One region of the Paenibacillus sp. 2KB_20 genome, then DNA from elsewhere that is predicted to be linked to it. Evidence: riboswitches for the same ligand, from Rfam matches in the RefSeq annotation. Region 1 holds a riboswitch; the other holds the start of a gene.
The links. Region 1 has a riboswitch for cobalamin ahead of AB4124_RS03875 (ABC transporter substrate-binding protein). Riboswitches for the same ligand answer to the same signal wherever they lie in the genome.
Positions count from the first base shown of each region.

Region 2: it holds a riboswitch for cobalamin, as region 1 does, so the genes downstream of both, AB4124_RS00195 (1-propanol dehydrogenase PduQ) here and AB4124_RS03875 (ABC transporter substrate-binding protein) in region 1, are expected to answer to the same signal.

Region 1 is NZ_JBFRHH010000001.1:834,116-842,983, reverse strand. It holds gene AB4124_RS03905 (metal-dependent hydrolase) at 52-765, shown strand; gene AB4124_RS03900 (lipoate--protein ligase) at 853-1,854, opposite strand; gene cobD (threonine-phosphate decarboxylase CobD) at 2,030-3,154, shown strand; gene AB4124_RS03890 (adenosylcobinamide amidohydrolase) at 3,227-3,961, shown strand; gene cbiB (adenosylcobinamide-phosphate synthase CbiB) at 3,958-4,935, shown strand; gene AB4124_RS03880 (histidine phosphatase family protein) at 4,926-5,672, shown strand; cobalamin riboswitch at 5,825-6,026, shown strand; gene AB4124_RS03875 (ABC transporter substrate-binding protein) at 6,285-7,289, shown strand; gene AB4124_RS03870 (FecCD family ABC transporter permease) at 7,286-8,332, shown strand; gene AB4124_RS03865 (ABC transporter ATP-binding protein) at 8,329-8,868, shown strand, end outside.
Region 2 is NZ_JBFRHH010000001.1:31,516-40,383, reverse strand. It holds gene AB4124_RS00220 (BlaI/MecI/CopY family transcriptional regulator) at 1-148, opposite strand, end outside; gene AB4124_RS00215 (DUF6985 domain-containing protein) at 358-864, shown strand; partial or broken gene AB4124_RS00210 (HAD-IIIA family hydrolase) at 963-1,511, shown strand; gene AB4124_RS00205 (hypothetical protein) at 1,528-1,989, shown strand; gene AB4124_RS00200 (DinB family protein) at 2,118-2,657, shown strand; adenosylcobalamin (AdoCbl) riboswitch at 2,855-3,008, shown strand; gene AB4124_RS00195 (1-propanol dehydrogenase PduQ) at 3,466-4,608, shown strand; gene AB4124_RS00190 (BMC domain-containing protein) at 5,031-5,387, shown strand; gene AB4124_RS00185 (EutP/PduV family microcompartment system protein) at 5,400-5,831, shown strand; gene AB4124_RS00180 (ANTAR domain-containing response regulator) at 5,920-6,492, shown strand; gene AB4124_RS00175 (sensor histidine kinase) at 6,485-7,909, shown strand; gene eutA (ethanolamine ammonia-lyase reactivating factor EutA) at 8,044-8,868, shown strand, end outside.

The DNA of each region.
Region 1 (8,868 bases):
ACTCCATCGATCCCATAGTCAGCATTGAGCTTAGAAAGGAAGATTGTCATCATGATGGGCAGAGCTCATTTGATTATTAGCACAGGGGTTACGTTATCCGTCATGGGCATGAGCGAAGTGCCTGTCACGTTGCCGGCTGCCGCAGTGGCTTTGGTTAGCGCACTGCTTCCGGACATCGACGAGCCCAACTCCCTGCTGGTCCGCAAAGCCATTCCTTCCGGGCTGCTGCGAATCCTCCAGCTAGCGATGATTGGCGCAGCCATCTTCGTTGTCTTCTACGGCAAGGAGTATGCCCCATGGAACATCGCCCTGGCCGGGCTGATCGGGGTTGTTTCGTATCTGCCAAGCCGGACCCTGCGCCATATCGTCATGTTCCTGATCGGTCTCGGACTGATCTCCTTCGGGCAGGGCTTCAGCCCATGGAACACAATCGCAGGCAGCGTGCTCATTGCAGGCTCCTTGGTGACCCACCGGGGGTTAACCCATACCGTCTATGCCGCTGCCGGATGGACGGGCTTGCTGTATTTTGCATCGCAGGGCAAGATCGGCGGGGAAAGCTTATGGTTTGCCGGCGGTTTATCCTACTCCATCCATTTGCTTGCAGATGCATTGACCAATCGCGGAATCCGTCCGCTTCCTCCGTTCAAATGGAGAATTAAACTGAAAATCATGAGCACCGGAAGCAAATGGGGACGCACGGTAGAGAATGTATGTATCGTGTTAACACTGGTCCTTGTTTGGTATGTGTTTATGGCCTCATCTTGATCCGAGGTATACCTGTTTGAAATGAAAAGCCTCTCACCCTTATGCATGCAGCATACGGGCGGGAGGCTTATTTAATACGAGCTGGCTCTATTCCTCAAGAAAAATCAAGCCGATCAAATCGTCGAGCTCAAGGTTGCCGAAGTAATGCTTGACGTTGATGCCGGATAGCGCTGTGCGCACAGCAGTTTCTTCATACCGTTTGCCGCGAAGCAGGTTCTCGATATCAGCGACATCGCCGACGCCGAAGAAGTCGCCGTAAATCTTGATCTCTCCGATATGTCCTTCACGGATGTCCATGCGGATATCAATAATGCCCACCGGGAACTTCTTGGCATGCTTCACATTGCTTTCAGGGGAGAGTCCATAGTTCCAATCCCAATTCTGATAGCGTTCCTTTGAAATCTGGTTGATGATCTCCCAGTCCTTCTCTTGAAGGACATATTGCGGTACTTGATCCGGCTCCATACCGAAAATCGAGCGAAGCAGCTCGGCACGGAACTGTTCAATGGTCATATCCGTACCAAGCAGCTCCTTAATATTCGCCACGCGGCTGCGGACGGATTTGGTGCTCTTGGATTTGAATTTTTCCGGATTGGCATTCAGCGAGGCTTGTACATCATCCAGGTTCAGATCGAACATGAGCGTGCCGTGGCTGAACATGCGTCCCCGCGTCGAGAACTGCGCGTTCCCCGAAATTTTCTTCTCGCCGACCTGCAGGTCATTCCGGCCGCTCAGCTCGGCGGGTACACCCATCTTTTGCAGGAAGTCGATGACCGGCTGCGTGAACTTCAGGAAGTTGTGGAAGGACTGGCCGTCATCCTTCGTAATGAAGCTGAAATTCAGGTTGCCGAGATCATGGTATACGGCTCCGCCCCCGGACAACCGGCGTACAACCTGAATGTTGTTGTCACGAACGTATTCCTGGTTGATCTCTTCGATCGTATTCTGATGCTTTCCGATAATAATGGAAGGCTTGTTGATGTAAAAGAGAAGGTAGCTCTCGTCCATGGACAAGTGCTTCAAGGCATATTCTTCAATTGCTAGATTAATGGATGGATCGTGGATCCCCTGATTATCGATAAATAGCATAGTATCCTCCGTCGTCACAATTCAAAATGTGGTGCTTCCAGACTATTGTAAACCAATTTTAAGACAGAGACAAAGGATTCCGTGTTGACGAGTCAGGGACAGTAGCGACATAATGATGGCATTACATAACGGCAGGACTTGCAAGAGTCCAGGGCATGGAACAGGAGGAGCCCTTATGAACGACAAAAGACAACCCTTGATCGAGGTGTACGGCCATGGAGGGGACGTGGAGACGGCCGCTGCCGCATTCGGAAGGCAAGCCTCGGCTTTCCTGGATTACAGCGCCAATATTAATCCGCTTGGACCGCCGCAAGGAGTTATTACGGCCTTACAAGAGGGAATGAGTGCGGTCATTCGTTATCCGGATCCGGGACACCGCAAGTTCAAGGAGCTGCTCGCAGCAGAGCTAGGCACCGATCCCCGGCGAATCCTTGTCGGCAACGGAGCGGCAGAGTGCATGGCGCTGTTGTTGATGGGGCTATCGCCAGGGACTGTGGGCGTGGTTGACCCGTGTTTTTCCGAATACCGGGAGTTGTCCTTAAAATTTGGTTCGGACATCCGCTCCGTGTGCGGACATCCGGAGAGGGACTGGCGAGCTGACAAGGCGGATGTGATGGAGCTGATAGCTTGCACGGATCTCGTGTTTTTGGGACAGCCCAACAATCCAAATGGGGTTCAGTACAGCCTTGAGGATATCCGCGAAATAGCGGCATGCGCAGAGCAAGAAGGGACCTGGCTGGTGCTGGATGAAGCCTTTATCGACTTTATTCCGCTGGGAGACAGACAGACCCTGATGCCAGAGCTTCATGACTATCCTCGAACCGTGATTGTCAGATCGATGACCAAGTTTTATGCGATTCCGGGCCTGCGGCTCGGGTATACGGCCGCGCATCCCGATGTGATACGCAAGATGGCAGGCAAGCAGGTGACGTGGAGTGTCAATGGACTGGCGCTGCTTGCGGGCGAGGCTTGTCTTGGCAGCGGCAGGGACTACGAGAAGAATACGCTGCAATTGATTCGCGCAGAGCGTCAGAAGCTCATACATGGTTTACGAGCATTGGGGCTGGAGGTTACGCCGGGCGAGGCTAATTTTCTACTCATGGAGCTTCCGCGGCCATGGCGTGCCGAGATGTTTCAGTCGGAGATGGGAAGACGCGGCGTGCTTGTCCGCAACTGCGCCATGTACCCGGGCCTAGGTGAGCGTCATATCCGGCTAGCCGTTAAACATGGCGCAGATAACGACAGGCTGCTTGCCATTATGGCGGAGGTTCTTGGCATTTCTTCAGAAGACGCAACTTAAGGGTTCGAAAGGCACATACCAATGAGGTTCGGAATCAGGCGGATTGAGATCAAAGAGCAGGGAGAGAGAAACATGGCAGTACCTTTTCTGAAAGGCAAGAATCACCTATATCGTTCGAATTCGTTGCCGGGAGCAGTGGTGTCCCTCGAATCAGAGCTGGAACAACCTCATATCCGGATATCGCTTCCGGAGCCAGCTGAGTCCATTAGCAGCGCCATATACGGCGGCGGATTCGTAAGCTTGGATCATATCGTGAATCGTTATGTGGACAAGCATTATGATTGCAGCGACCCCGTGAACGATATGTCTAACTTTATAGCTGCTCACGGTTATCCGGCTGAATCTACAGCTGGATTGATGACGGCTGTAAAACTGAAATATGCTTCCATCCGGGAAGAGCGGAGTGAACAGGCTTCCATCCTGTGCTGCACCACCGCCGGCGTGGGCAATGCAGCCCGCGCTGGGTCGAGCCGTACGACCTTTGCCGCTTACCAGCCGGGCACGATTAATATCATGCTGATGGTGGATGGGATGATGACGCCGGCTTGTATGGTGAACGCCATGCTGACGGCGACGGAAGCGAAAGCCGCGGCGCTACATGATCTGGGCGTGAAGGATCATGAAACCGGAGCCGTCGCGACCGGAACGACGACGGACGCGATGGTCCTTGGGGTCAGCGGCAATGCAGCGTATGGCGTGAACCACCATTATGCCGGAACCGCAACCGATCTGGGCGGCATGATCGGCCGCCTTGTCTACAAGAGTGTTACGGAAAGCATTGTCTCCGAAAGAGAGGACCGGATATGACCGTCGTGTGGGTCATTTGGGCAGCGGTCGTACTGGACCTGCTGATTGGAGATCCGAGATGGCTCCCCCATCCTGTCATTGGCATGGGGAAAGCCATCCGCCGGGTTGAAGGCTGGATACGCCATCGGGCGACTTCCGCTCAGAGCCTGAAGTGGGCGGGCATTCTGCTGCCGGTGATCGTGGCCGGTGGCTCCTTCGTGCTGGCGTGGCTGCTCCTCTTGTTATGTGCAGCGATTCATCCTTGGCTTGCGTGGGGAGTGGAGATCGTGCTTATTGCGACTACGATTGCCATCAAGGGACTGCGTGAAGCAGGATTGGAGGTCTACGGCCATCTTCGCTCCGACCATATCACGGAGGCCAGGCGCGCGCTCAGCATGGTTGTCGGGCGAGACACCGGCCATCTGGATGAGCCGGAGATCGTACGGGGAACGGTGGAGACGGTTGCGGAGAATATCGTGGATGCGGTCATCGCTCCGCTGTTTTTTGCTCTGATCGGGGGAGCGCCGCTGGCGATGGCCTACCGGGCCGTGAACACGCTCGACTCCATGGTCGGTTATAAAAACGACAAATACCAGCATATCGGCTGGGCATCCGCAAGGCTGGACGATATCGTCAATTGGATACCGGCACGCCTGACCGCAGGACTGTTGACCATAGTGGCTGCGATGTTTTCGCTGCAATGGAAAAAAGCGATCAAGATGGTCAGAAGGGATGCGCGAAAGCACCCCAGTCCGAATAGCGGCTTCCCGGAATCGGCCGTAGCTGGTGCGCTGGGCATTCGTCTGGGAGGCGAGAATTCCTATCAAGGCGTGATCTCGTTCCGGGCTTACATGGGGGATCCCGAACGACCGCTTGAAGCGGAGGATATTCAGGTGACAAATCGTCTGCTGCTGGGCGTATCGGTATTGTTTACGTTACTGGGTACCGTGGTGCTCGGACTTGTGGCCGCAGCAGGAGGAAGCTTATGGATATGAGGATTACCCTGCATTTGGTCCGTCATGGCCGCACGTTGTGGAACGAGGAGCGCCGTTATCTCGGTCACGAGGATCAGGGGATTCTGGTGGAAGGAAGACAGCAGCTCCTCCCGCTGCGGGAAAGGTTTTGTACCAAGCAGTTCGTCCGGATCTATTGCAGTGATCTCCTTCGATGCAGGCAGACGCTGAATGTTATCTTACCGGATTCAACAAAGTCCGCTATTCCTGATGATGAAGATCCGGGCAGGTTTATTCCAGGGGTCGAGTATGATCCGCGGCTGCGTGAGCTCGATTTCGGGGCTTGGGAAGGGAACATCTACGAGGACTTGAAGTCGGATATCTCCTATCGGCGCTGGATTGATAACCCCGCAGAAGTTACGCCGCCAAATGGGGAGAGCTGGGAGGCGTTCTGTTCCCGGATTCAGGCATTCTTGACCGGATTGTATTTGGATTTGAAGGAACTGTTGCATGTGGAGGAAGATCCGGATACCCTTGTGCAGGCAGAGGCAGAGGCAGAGGCAGAGGCAGAGGCAGAGCGAGCCGGTTATGGTTGTGGGACACAGAGGGCCGAGTTGGATGTGCTTGTGGTCACCCATGGGGGCGTCATCCGGCAGATCGCGGCAGCTACCCTTTCGCATACGGAATTCTGGGAAACGCAGGTGTCACCGGGCGAGGAGCTCAAGCTGCAATTGACATGGGATGGAGACCGCTGGGAAGGCGTGCGGTTAAGCGAATAAATGAAATCGTATGATATCGGTGCGGAATGGGCGATAACGGGATAAATCCGTATCATAAGGCATTTGAAATGACCGAATCTTTCGGTTGTAAGAGGAAGGTTTATCGCCTATAATCTTGGGCAGAGAAACCATGCTTGGCCTAACATACATAAATTCATATTATTTGCGAGGGTCCCGGACAGAAGGCGTTGTTGCCTTCTGCCGGGTTAATAGGGAAGCCGGTGCAAGTCCGGCACGGTCCCGCCACTGTGAAGCAGGGACTTCTTCATATGCCACTGAGCCATAGCGCTTGGGAAGGCGGAGAAGTCGTTACAGCCTGCAAGTCAGGAGACCTGCCCTCGGCGAATGAATGACGGTCCTTCGAGGAGAGGATTACGTTTGCCGGACCCATGCAGCATGTGTGGGCGGAAGTTTAAGGCGCTATCTGTGAACGGTTATCCAGATGTCCTTATGTTAAAACGTAATCCCTGAGTCCTTGTTTACGAGGAGTCAGGGATTTTTGCTTTTCTTTGGAGTATGACGATTGATGTTTTTCTCCCGGTAAGGATCGGTCGAAGGAATGTAAACTCGAAAGCGCCAGGTTCTCAATTATGCATAGGGGGATTTCAAGAGATGAAAGCATTAAACAAAACATGGTCCGTACTTCTAGTAGCCATACTGATGGCTCTGGCCTTGATTGGCTGTGGAGACAAAGAAGCGGCGCCGAAGGATACAACGCAGCCTGCACAGCAGGAAGAGCAGAATAACGAAGCGCCGGCGGATTCCGGCGAAGAGCTTAAAACGACGTATCCGCTGACCGTTAAGGATTCAACCGGGGTTGAAATGACGTTTGAGAAAGCTCCGGCCAAAATTGCATCCCTGACACCGTCCGAGACGGAAAAACTGTTCGCTTTGGGCCTGGATGAGGAAATCGTTGGCGTGTCCGATAATGACGATTATCCGGAAGCGGCCAAATCCAAGCCTAAATTGGGCGGGTTCCAAGTGAATGAAGAGGCTATTATTGCAGCCGATGCCGATGTGGTATTTGCGGCTTCGATGAATGCTCAGAATGCCGAGAAATTGCGTGAGCTTGGCGTTACCCTGTTCGTCAATGATCCGAAAACCATTGATGCCGTGATGGAGAACATCGAACTGATCGGACAAATTACGGACCGTCAAGCGGAGGCGAAAGCGGTCGTGGATCAGATGAAGCAGGAATTGGCTACCGTTACGGAAGCCGTGAAAGCCGTGAAGGATGAAGACAAGAAGAAAGTGTATGTGGAATTCTCTCCGGGATGGACCGTCGGCAAGGGCGAGTTTATGGATGAGATCATCACCTTAGCTGGCGGCGTCAACGCAGCCGGCGATGCGGAAGGCTGGTTCGAAATCAGTGAGGAAAATATTATTGCTGCGAACCCCGACGTCATTCTGTACACGGACGATGTGGTTGATGAAGCAACCAAGAAAACATTGGATCAGCTGATTAAGGAGCGCGGCGGCTGGGATCAGATCGAAGCCATCAAGAACGATCAGGTCATATCCGTGGATGCGAACCTGCTCAGCCGTCCTGGTCCCCGTGTGACGCAAGGGTTGGTGGAAGTGGCGAAGGCCGTTTATCCGGAACTGATGAATCCATGAGTAAAAAACTTGCAGGATTCGGTGCGGCCGGCATCATCCTATTACTGTTAACCTTGGTTGTCAGTCTCGGAATCGGCTCCGTGCACCTGCCTGTGAGAGAGATTGGCGCGATGCTGCTGCACCGGCTGCCGGGAATCGGCGATTCCATCGTTCCGGGCTGGGAAGCTTCATCCGAGCAAATCTTAATGAAGGTGAGATTGCCGCGCATATTGCTGGGGATGCTCGTAGGAGCCTCCCTGGCCGTCGCCGGAGCCGCCTTTCAAGGGGTATTGCGCAATCCGCTGGCGGATCCGTTTACGCTTGGTGTATCCTCGGGTGCTGCGCTTGGCGCAGCATCCCTGATTTTTTTCGGGATGGAATATTCCTTTGCCGGAGGTTACACGCTGCCGCTTGTAGCGTTTCTGACCGGAGCAGGCACCTTATGGGCGGTTCTGCTGCTGGCGAGGGACCAAGGAAAACTGCCGATCCACGGGCTCATTCTGTCCGGCGTGGTGATGCAGTCGTTTCTGGGCGCCGTCGTTTCCTTTCTGACGGTCATGTCCAAAGATACGGTAAACCAGATCCTGTACTGGACGATGGGAAGCCTGAGCATGCGTGGATGGTCGTATACGGCCATCCTTTTCCCGTATTTTATCGCAGGTTTTATCTACTTATGGAGCAGGTCGCGGGCGCTTAATATTTTGTCGCTGGGGGAACGGCAGGCTGCCCATATGGGCTTGAATGTGGATCGGTTGAAGACCAGCGTGCTCATCGTGGCTACTCTGCTCGCCGCCGCAGCCGTGTCGGTATCCGGCGTGATTGGATTCGTGGGACTTGTGGTACCGCATATGATCCGGCTGATCACCGGCTCCGATTACCGCGTCATTGTTCCACTGTCGGCTCTGGGCGGCGCGATATTCATGGTCTGGTGCGATACGGCGGCACGGTCCGTGCTGGCACCAACGGAAATACCGCTTGGTGTGGTTACGGCATTCATAGGCGCTCCATTCTTTGCGTATTTGCTATACCGGAACAAAAAACGGCGCAGGGAGGGTCTATCATGATTACAGCTCAAGGACTTGGCAAAGCATATGGCAAGGTGCCGATTCTTGAAGGCGTGGACCTTCACATTGCCGAAGGGGAATGGTGGGGGATCATCGGTCCGAACGGAAGCGGTAAATCCACCCTCATGCAGCTGTTATCCGGTGTGGAGAATCCTACGCAAGGAAGCGTGACGCTTCGGGGCAAGGCGCTTGCACACTATACTCGTAAGACGCTGGCCCGGATCGTGGCGGTGCTTCAGCAGGAAGGGCTTGATCCTACCGATTTTACCGTCCGGGAAGTGTTGGAGATGGGAAGGTTCCCCTTCCTGAACTGGCTTGGCCGTGAAGATAAGGATGCAGCCCCGCTCATTGAGGCCATTATCCGAAAGCTGGATCTGAATGGTCTGGAAGAACGGCGGCTTACCGAGTTAAGCGGCGGTCAACGCCAGCGTGTCGCGCTCGGCAAGGTAATGGTCCAGGAGCCTTCGCTGCTGATGCTGGATGAACCGACGACCTATCTGGATATCCACTATCAGCTTCAGTTCATGGATATGGTG
Region 2 (8,868 bases), 800 kb from region 1:
AGATCGGACTCTCCTGATTCAGGATCGACTGGACTTCCTTGATACTAAGCGCTTCCGAAGACCAGAGAATATCCATAATTCGAGACTCCAGTGGTCCAAAAAATCGATTCAGGCCTTCACCATCGATATTCATTTTTTTAATCTTCATTCCTATTCCACCTCATACTACATATCGTAGTATGGTTGTGGATAAAAGTCAACTTCCTTCAGCCAGTGCCTAGCCTGGGGGACCATGGAGTGTCCCGGTACATGCGAAGCGTCAGTGGCAAAAGGTTTTTTGCCGTGCAGTCGAGAATGAAGAATATAGCAATTGAATTATAAATCAAGAATAAACGGATTATTCGGGAGGAAGATAGCGTGAGCGAAAGATTTGAGTTAAAACACGTAGGAATAGAAGATCCTTCAGAGGAAACAGGCATGTCTGGGTTTGGGTATCTTGCGTTGTTCGAATGTGAAGTTGAATATCGTTTTAGCACGGAAGACATGAGTGTGGAAGAAGCGGAAATTTACATACAAGATCTGTTGAATCAGCTGCCGGATGAAACCATAAACGAAATATGCAAGAAAGCATGCGCGTGGAAAAATCTCAAAATGTCTAGCGATACGGCTGATTATCCTCCCGGCTTAGATGGAGTGCATGGAGAGGATATTTTGAAGTTTATGTCCGTAGGGGAAGTTGACCTTTATCGAAATCCTTATGATCGAAACGATAATACATTCGGAGCAATCTTGGGTGGAGGTACAGCGTGGGACTCCGAAAATGGTATGGAAATTCTGATACGGGGCAGTAAAGTTCTTGAGGTGCGCGAGTATTTAGGCTACGGCGCATATGCTATTTGGAGCGAAACCGACGAAATTGAGTGAGAAAGCGATATGAATCGGGCAATCAGTGATGTTTAAATCGTCCGGGACATCCTGTACTATCCAACGCAAAAAATGAATAAGGAAAGGAGCATAACCAATTGCTAGAGCTCTCAAGACAAGTGGTTTTCATTGATAGGGACGGAACTCTTGGAGGAACCGATCGGGTTGTTTAGCCCAGTGAATTTGAGCTTTTTCCACAAGTACAGGATTCGATTCGTTCACACAGAGCCGCAGGCATGCTTGTTTGTTCATTTACGAATCAACCTGGAATTGCTCGTGGCGAAGTAACACAGGACGAATTCGAATCGGAATTATTAGCCTTTGGTTTTGATAAGATCTATCTTTGTGCTCATGAGCATGGAGCGGGTTGTCCGTGTAGAAAGCCATCCGCAGGGATGCTGATGAAAGCCGCGGAAGAAAATAATCTGGACTTAGGGGAGTGCTTTGTCCTAGGGGATAGATGGACGGATATGGTTGCTGCCAAAGAAGCCGGTTGCAAGAAAGTGCTAGTGAAGACGGGAGCTGGCCCCAAGGAACTGGAAAAATATAATAACAACGAGTACTTCGGCAAATGGAAAGAAGCGTATCCTGATTTTATCGCGACAGACTTTAATGAAGCCGTTACATGGATATTAGGGGGCGGCTAGAAAAGGATGGTTCTCCATGGATTTGAGTGAAAGAAAACGGTGGAATGAAAATCACAAAAAGCTAACCCAGATGATTCTGGATCCGGCTAAGCATCAAAGTGCGGTTGACCTATTCTTGCAGCAGCATTGCCTGTTACATTCATCAAGAATGAGCCATTCACCCATTGCGACCCTTGAGGATGAATTAGTTAAAGATCTACAAGAGGAAAAATTCCGCCAATATCCAGTTAAGGCTCCTGATACAGAGAACTCCATAATATGGCATATGTGGCATATGTGGCATATCACCCGCATTGAAGACATGACGATGAGCGTACTCGTAAATAACGATGTCCAAGTATTGCATTCAGGTCAATGGAACAAGAAACTCCACATTGATGATGTTCATTCTGGAAATGAAATGCCGGAAGCTGAAATTGCTAACTTGAGTGGGACTCTTGATATTGGTACTGGGGAAACAAAACGATTGCGGGATTAGTGCTTATGCCGGCTACAAGGCATATTTTTCTGCACTTGAATAAATCGATACGGCTGAAACAAAGAATTCAAAAGTCCAAATAGTGAGGTTGGGATGCTATTTGTATTTACAAGGGAGGTTGTGCTAGGATGTTGTACGATTTGCAAGGCGAAGAGAATATGTCAACGATCGTGGGAATGTTATATAGCGCTGTCAGAGAGAACAGCCAACGTCTAAAGTCCATATCAGAGGGCATGGCCCAAGAGGAAATAGACTTCAAGGGACCTTGTGACAATTTCAATAGTGCCGCTCAGTTAATAAAACATATCATGTACGTCGACCTGAACTGGATTTATAGGATTAAAGGGGAGGCGCTTCCCCAGTCATTCATAGATGAATACGGCCCCATGATCGATGAACATAACAGGCTGCCAATGGTCAAAGGAATGCCTTTGGACATGCTTATATCTAAATATGAAGTTGTATTAAATATGTTGAAGGAAACATGCACGCAATTAACGGATGCTGATCTGGATAGCATTGTCACCTTTGGTCACGAAAATGAAAAGCAAGCCACCATCCGGTGGGGATTATGGCATATGGCCGACCATAACCGTTATCATCAAGCCCATATTAATCAGCTTAGAAAGTGGTACTCTGAGCAGAAGAGAAACATGGATCATGAATAAATGAATGGGAAAACCATTTCCTTGTTTGTCTTTATGAGACAATTCACCGTATCTACGCTGCAGCGTTCGTCCCTTGGTCTGCCCGAGGCATTTTATTTTATTTGAGTTTCATTCGGTCAATCATTTTTTTTAGGTTTATATCGCCAAACGCGTCGATTGTGCTATAATGATGTCGAATGGGCAACTATTCGCGTCATGTACAATAGAAAAAGTTATAGGTAATGGAAGTTTGGTGCAAATCCAACACGGTCCCGCCACTGTGATAGACCGAATGATCGGTCTTAAGTCAGGTCTTTTGCCTAATAACTTTGGAGAGACCAGTCATTTCGAGGCGAAAATGGCTGGTTTACAAGTCTAGTGACGTTTCCCGCCTCGCTAGGCTTTTTTTAATTGCAGCAGAGGCTGCCGACGATGTTGTCGGCCACAGCCGGGTGTTCGCCGCCGAATATATACAATGAGGTATAGCTCGCAAACGGGGAGATTCTTCAAGGACGAAGAAACACGTGCACTATGGGGTGCATATCCCTTTTTTTATTGATAGAGGTTGTTCCCAAAGTCCGCTTTTGATGATCGACCTTTTTGAACAGGCACTTATAAAGTCGTGCCGTTAATGTGTCTGATCTAAGGACAAGTTCCGGAAGCGGTTGACGAAGATCGGAATGACGGTGTACAGTATATATGCAAAACTAAATGATAAGAAGCTGCACAATGGCGTGCATACATGATAACAAGCAAAGAGGCTTTTGAAGGGGATTTCCCTTTGAATGGCCTCTTTTTTTGTTGCAATTACTTCTTGGAGGTGCTTTACATGGATAAACTTTCGATTAAAGCCGACCTCTATATGGGGCAAGGCGCGATGGATCGTCTAACAGAGTGGCAAAACAAACGTATGTTCATCGTCACAGATCCATTTATGGTGAAGTCGGGCATGATTAACATGGTGTTTGATCGACTGCACAGCAGTAACGAGCAATATGTTTTCAGCAATATCGTGCCTGATCCGCCGATTGAAGTCGTCACGGAAGGTGTCGAGGCGCTCTGTGCGTTCAACACCGATCTAATCATTGCCATTGGCGGCGGTTCTGCCATTGATGCGGCTAAAGCGATGAAGCTGTTTACGAAAAAGCTGCTTGACCAGCGAGATATCCCGTTCATTGCAATCCCGACGACAAGCGGGACGGGTTCTGAAGTTACGTCATTCTCCGTTATCAGCGACAAAGAAAAAAACATCAAATATCCGCTTGTATCTGATGACATGCTGCCGCAAGAAGCGATTCTCGATCCTGAGCTCGTCAAAAGCGTGCCGGACTTCATTACGGCCGATACCGGACTGGATGTTTTGACGCATGCCATTGAAGCCTATGTATCCACCAAATCCAATGATATCTCCGATGCGCTGGCGGAGAAGGCGATGAAGCTGGTCTTTGCTTATTTGCCGCGAGCTTATAAGGACGGAAATGATCTTGAGGCGCGCGAAAAAATGCATAATGCATCCTGCATCGCGGGGATGGCGTTTAATATTGCGTCGCTGGGATTGAATCATGGGATCGCGCATGTGGCGGGAGCCAAATTCAAAATTGCCCACGGACGCATGAATGCGATTCTTCTTCCGCATGTCATCGAATTTAATGCCGATTACAAGCCGGGTTACGGCAAGGAAGAAAGCAATAGAGCGGCGGTTCGGTATGCCGAAATTTCCAAAAGCTTGGGGTTATCCGCACCAAATGCCAAGAGCGGCGTCCGTAGTCTCGTACAGGCAATCAAACTGCTGCAGAAGCAATTGAATATGCCGCAAACGCTGCGCGAATGCGGTGTGGATCAATCGCTGTTTGGAGAGATGAGAGAGTCGATCGCCGAAGGCGCGCTGAAAGACGGATGCACGGCAACAAATCCACGCGTTCCTACGGCAGAGGACGTGCTTCAAATTTTGAACAAAATGTTTCAATTCTAAGATCGAGTCGAAATTTGACGGATTTCGTATTGACATCGCTTGCAATATTCAAATATAGTGAAAGTAACACAATGGCGTGTTGCATACAAATCAAAGCAAAGTGGCTTCTTAAAAATTCCGCATGGACTTTTAAGGGGCTTTTATTGTTTTTTGCAGTGAATTTTAGTTACGTGTTCAAAAAGGCCGGTTTTCCCGGCTGAATTCAAGATTCGATGCCGAGTTTACTTCCAGATTCACTTCGTGACAGATAAAGAATTTATTAGTTATCCGCGGAGGCTGATGAAATTCTATATCGCAAGAAAACCTACCTATGCATCGCGGTCGCTCATCCTTGAAGTGTCATCGATTAGGTTTTCTTATCAAAAGTGGACTTTTTGAACAACCTCTTTTAGTGTTTTCGATACGAGAGTGAGATGAGGAGTATGGAACAAGGAGCCGAGAAACAACGTGTGATTCAGGAGTATGTGCCTGGCAAACAGGTCACGCTCGCTCACATTATCGCGAACCCGAACCCGGACATTTACAAGAAGCTGGGACTCGGAAACGAAGCGCATCAGTCCATCGGCGTTATGACGATCACGCCAAGCGAAGCCTCCATCATTGCAGCGGATATCGCTACAAAGGCGGCTGGCGTACAAATCGGCTTTGTCGACCGTTTCAGCGGTTCACTCGTCATTACGGGCGATGTATCATCAGTAGAATCTGCGATCAGCGCAGTGCTGCATGGATTGCAGAATATATTGGGCTTCTCGGCAAATACGAACATTACGAGAACGTAGGAGAAGCTTATGATGAAGAAAATTATTTTTGCCGGAAGTACAGGATCGGGCAAAACCACGCTGTGCCAATGGCTGCACGGTGAGGAGATTGCCTATAAGAAAACGCAAGCCATCGAAAATTTCGATCAGGCGATCGATACGCCGGGCGAATGCATCGAGAACCGGTATTTATACAAAATGCTGTTAGTATCCAGTGTAGATGCCGATGTCATTGGGCTGGTTCAGGATTGCACGAAAGAAGACAGCTATTTCCCGCCGGCTTTTGCAACGGTATTCGCCAAGCCGGTTATCGGAGTGGTAACGAAGGTGGAACTGGCCAAGTCGCAAGAGGAAATCGCGCAGGCCAGAGCGCATTTAATGGCGGCCGGCGTGGAGCGGATTTTTGAAGTCTCGACGATCGAGAACGTAGGAGTGGATGCTCTTCGGGATTATTTGAGGGCGTAAACGACTTGGATTCTAGTTCAAATGCAAGCGGGGCTTATCGATAGACAAGCGACAAGCAAATAACGACAGACAATGAGGTGCATGACGCATGAATGGAAAAATTGTAATAGTCGATGACGAACCTATTACAAGAATGGATATTCGTGAGATGCTAGAAGAGGCTAACTACAATGTAGTAGGCGAAGCTTCCGATGGCTTTGAAGCTATCGAATTATGCAAGAAGCATCTGCCTGACCTCGTCATCATGGATGTTCAAATGCCCATTTTGGATGGGCTCAAGGCGAGTAAAAGAATTCTTTCAGAACAGCTGGCGGGCGGGATCATCCTTTTGACCGCCTACAGCGACAAACAGACGATTGAAAAAGCATCTTCTGTCGGTGCGCTTGGTTACTTGGTAAAGCCGCTTGATGAAAAGTCGTTCATTCCTATGGTGGAAGTCACGATAGCCAGAGGCAAGGAATTCCGAAAGCTGGAACAAGATCTCTCAAAGCTGACGCAGAAGATGGAAGAACGCAAAGCGGTCGAGAAAGCGAAAGGCATATTGATGAGAGAAAATGGCTACACGGAAGAGGAAGCCTATCAAATCTTGCGAAAACTCAGCATGGATCGGCGATGTCCTCTGATTGAAATTGCTAGTACCATCGTCATTTCCTATGATTGATTTCAAAGAACGGATCAGGCAGCTTTGCAGCCTTCACACCGGATTGTCGGAAGAGGATATAGTCCGGATCTGCGAAATAGCGGAGTCATTTCAAATGACCGAGGTAGAGGATGATGTGTTCATCGACGTATTGTCGAGCGTGGCAAGCGAAGCCATCGTGGTCTATCATCGTCGTCCATGTGAAGGCAAATCAGTGTATTATTTGCCGGTTACGGGGGAGAAGGCGCTGCGCGAGAATGAACCTGGCGTCCTGCGGACGCTTGAAACAGGCATTATGTCGCAGGGGCTCGTCGCCAGGACGCAGGAGAATCATCTGGTTCGGCAAACGGTATATCCTATTAAAAATCAAAGCGGCGTCATTGCCGTTCTGATCTATGAAAAAGATGTCCGCGACAATATACAAGCCCACTTCAACAGGCAGAGAGCGTCATGCGAGGATGGGGAGATGTCCTCGATGCTGGGGGCTATGCTGCAGTTCAAGGATTCGATTATCAATCAATTGGAAGACGCCGTTCTGGTGTTCGATAAATATGGGTTTTTGAAGCTGAAAAATGAACAGGCGGACGTATATTACAGACAGCTTGGTTATTTGGAAGATATCCAAGGATTGCATTATGATAATTTGTCGCTTGATCAGACGATGTTCTCCGAGGTCATGAGCCAGCATTCATCCACGCTTTGTTGTCCGCTTACGGTGGAAGTGAAAGCCGCCGGACGTTACTATCAGGTGAAACGCTTGTTCATTGAGGAAAAGGATTTATGCGTAGGCGTTATTCTGCATGATATAACCGAGATTAGAAACAAGGAAGCTGAGATCGTTTCTAAATCGGTTGCCATCCGCGAAATTCATCACCGGGTAAAAAACAATTTGCAGATGGTAGCGTCTCTGCTGCGCATTCAGGGGCGGCAGTGCAAAAGCCCTGAGGCCAAGAAATGCCTTGATGACAGTGTCAGTCGCGTGCTCGCGATCGCCGCAACCCATGAATTGCTGTCGACGGAGATCGAAGCCGAAGTGGATCTCATGGATGTTATACGATTGATTGCATCCAATATCGAACGCTGTTTTGTTGATTGCCGCGCCGTCAAGGTGGAGATTGCTTCAGAGCAAAACATTTGCTTGGACAGTGATCGGACCGTAACTGTCGCGCTGATTGTAAGCGAACTGCTACATAACAGTTATGAACATGCGTTCGGCGATTGTTCGGAGGGAAGAATTTCCGTCAAGACAAAAGTAGAAGGCGGTCTGGTGACGGTCGTCGTGGCAGATGACGGAGCCGGGTTCGTTGTCGGGGAAACTTCGCATAAAAGCTTGGGGCTGACGATTGTCCGCAGCTATGTTAAAGACAAGCTGAAAGGTAAGCTTTCGATCGTATCCGGCGATACGGGCACAACAGTGACTTTTACGTTCAAAAAATAATATCATCGGACTACAAGGGCGTAGTCTTCGAAGCAATGAGGCTTAAAGTAAACCTTCCTGTATATCCGGAAGGTTGTCACTTTAAGCCTTTTTGTAGTCCGAATGATAAGAAATCAAGCCAGGGGGTGAACAAAGTGGAAGAACAATTGCTCAGCGTTGGCATCGATATGGGAACTTCTACGACCCAACTGGTGCTGTCTAAGCTCCATATTCAAAACATGGCTTCTTCGTTTTCGGTGCCTCGCTTGGTTATTACAGACAAAGAAGTGGTCTATCGAAGCGACATTTGTTTTACACCCGTTTTGGAAGATAACCGGATCGATATGTTGAAGATTCAATCCTTCGTGCAGGAGCAATACGAGAAGGCAGGCATCCGCAAGGATGAGATCCAGACAGGAGCGGTCATCATCACGGGTGAGACGGCACGCAAAGAGAATGCGAATGAAGTCGTGCTCTCGCTAAGCGGCTTTGCCGGTGATTTCGTAGTCGCAACCGCAGGGCCGGATCTGGAGAGCATTATTGCCGCCAAAGGCGCGGGTGCACATTCGTATTCCAAAGAGCATTCCACCTGCATCGCCAACATCGACATTGGTGGCGGTACAAGCAATTTGGCATTATTCGCCGATGGCGAACTGTTGGATACGGGCTGCCTCGATATTGGGGGGCGCCTGATCAAGGTTGATCAAAGTTCGCATGAAATCACGTATATCGCGCCTAAAATCAAGCAGCTTGCCGAGCGAAGGGGATTCCGTCTTGCTATAGGCCAGCGGGTCACTCCAGATGATCTTCAGCCGATTATCGGGGAAATGGTCAAGCTGCTCGAAGAAAGCGTCGGCCTCAGACCACCGGGAGATTTCTATAACACCATCGTCACCAACAAAGGGTTGAAGCTGGACCTTGCGATTCCGTGTATTTCCTTCTCAGGAGGGGTTGCAGACTACATTTATCATGAATCCACA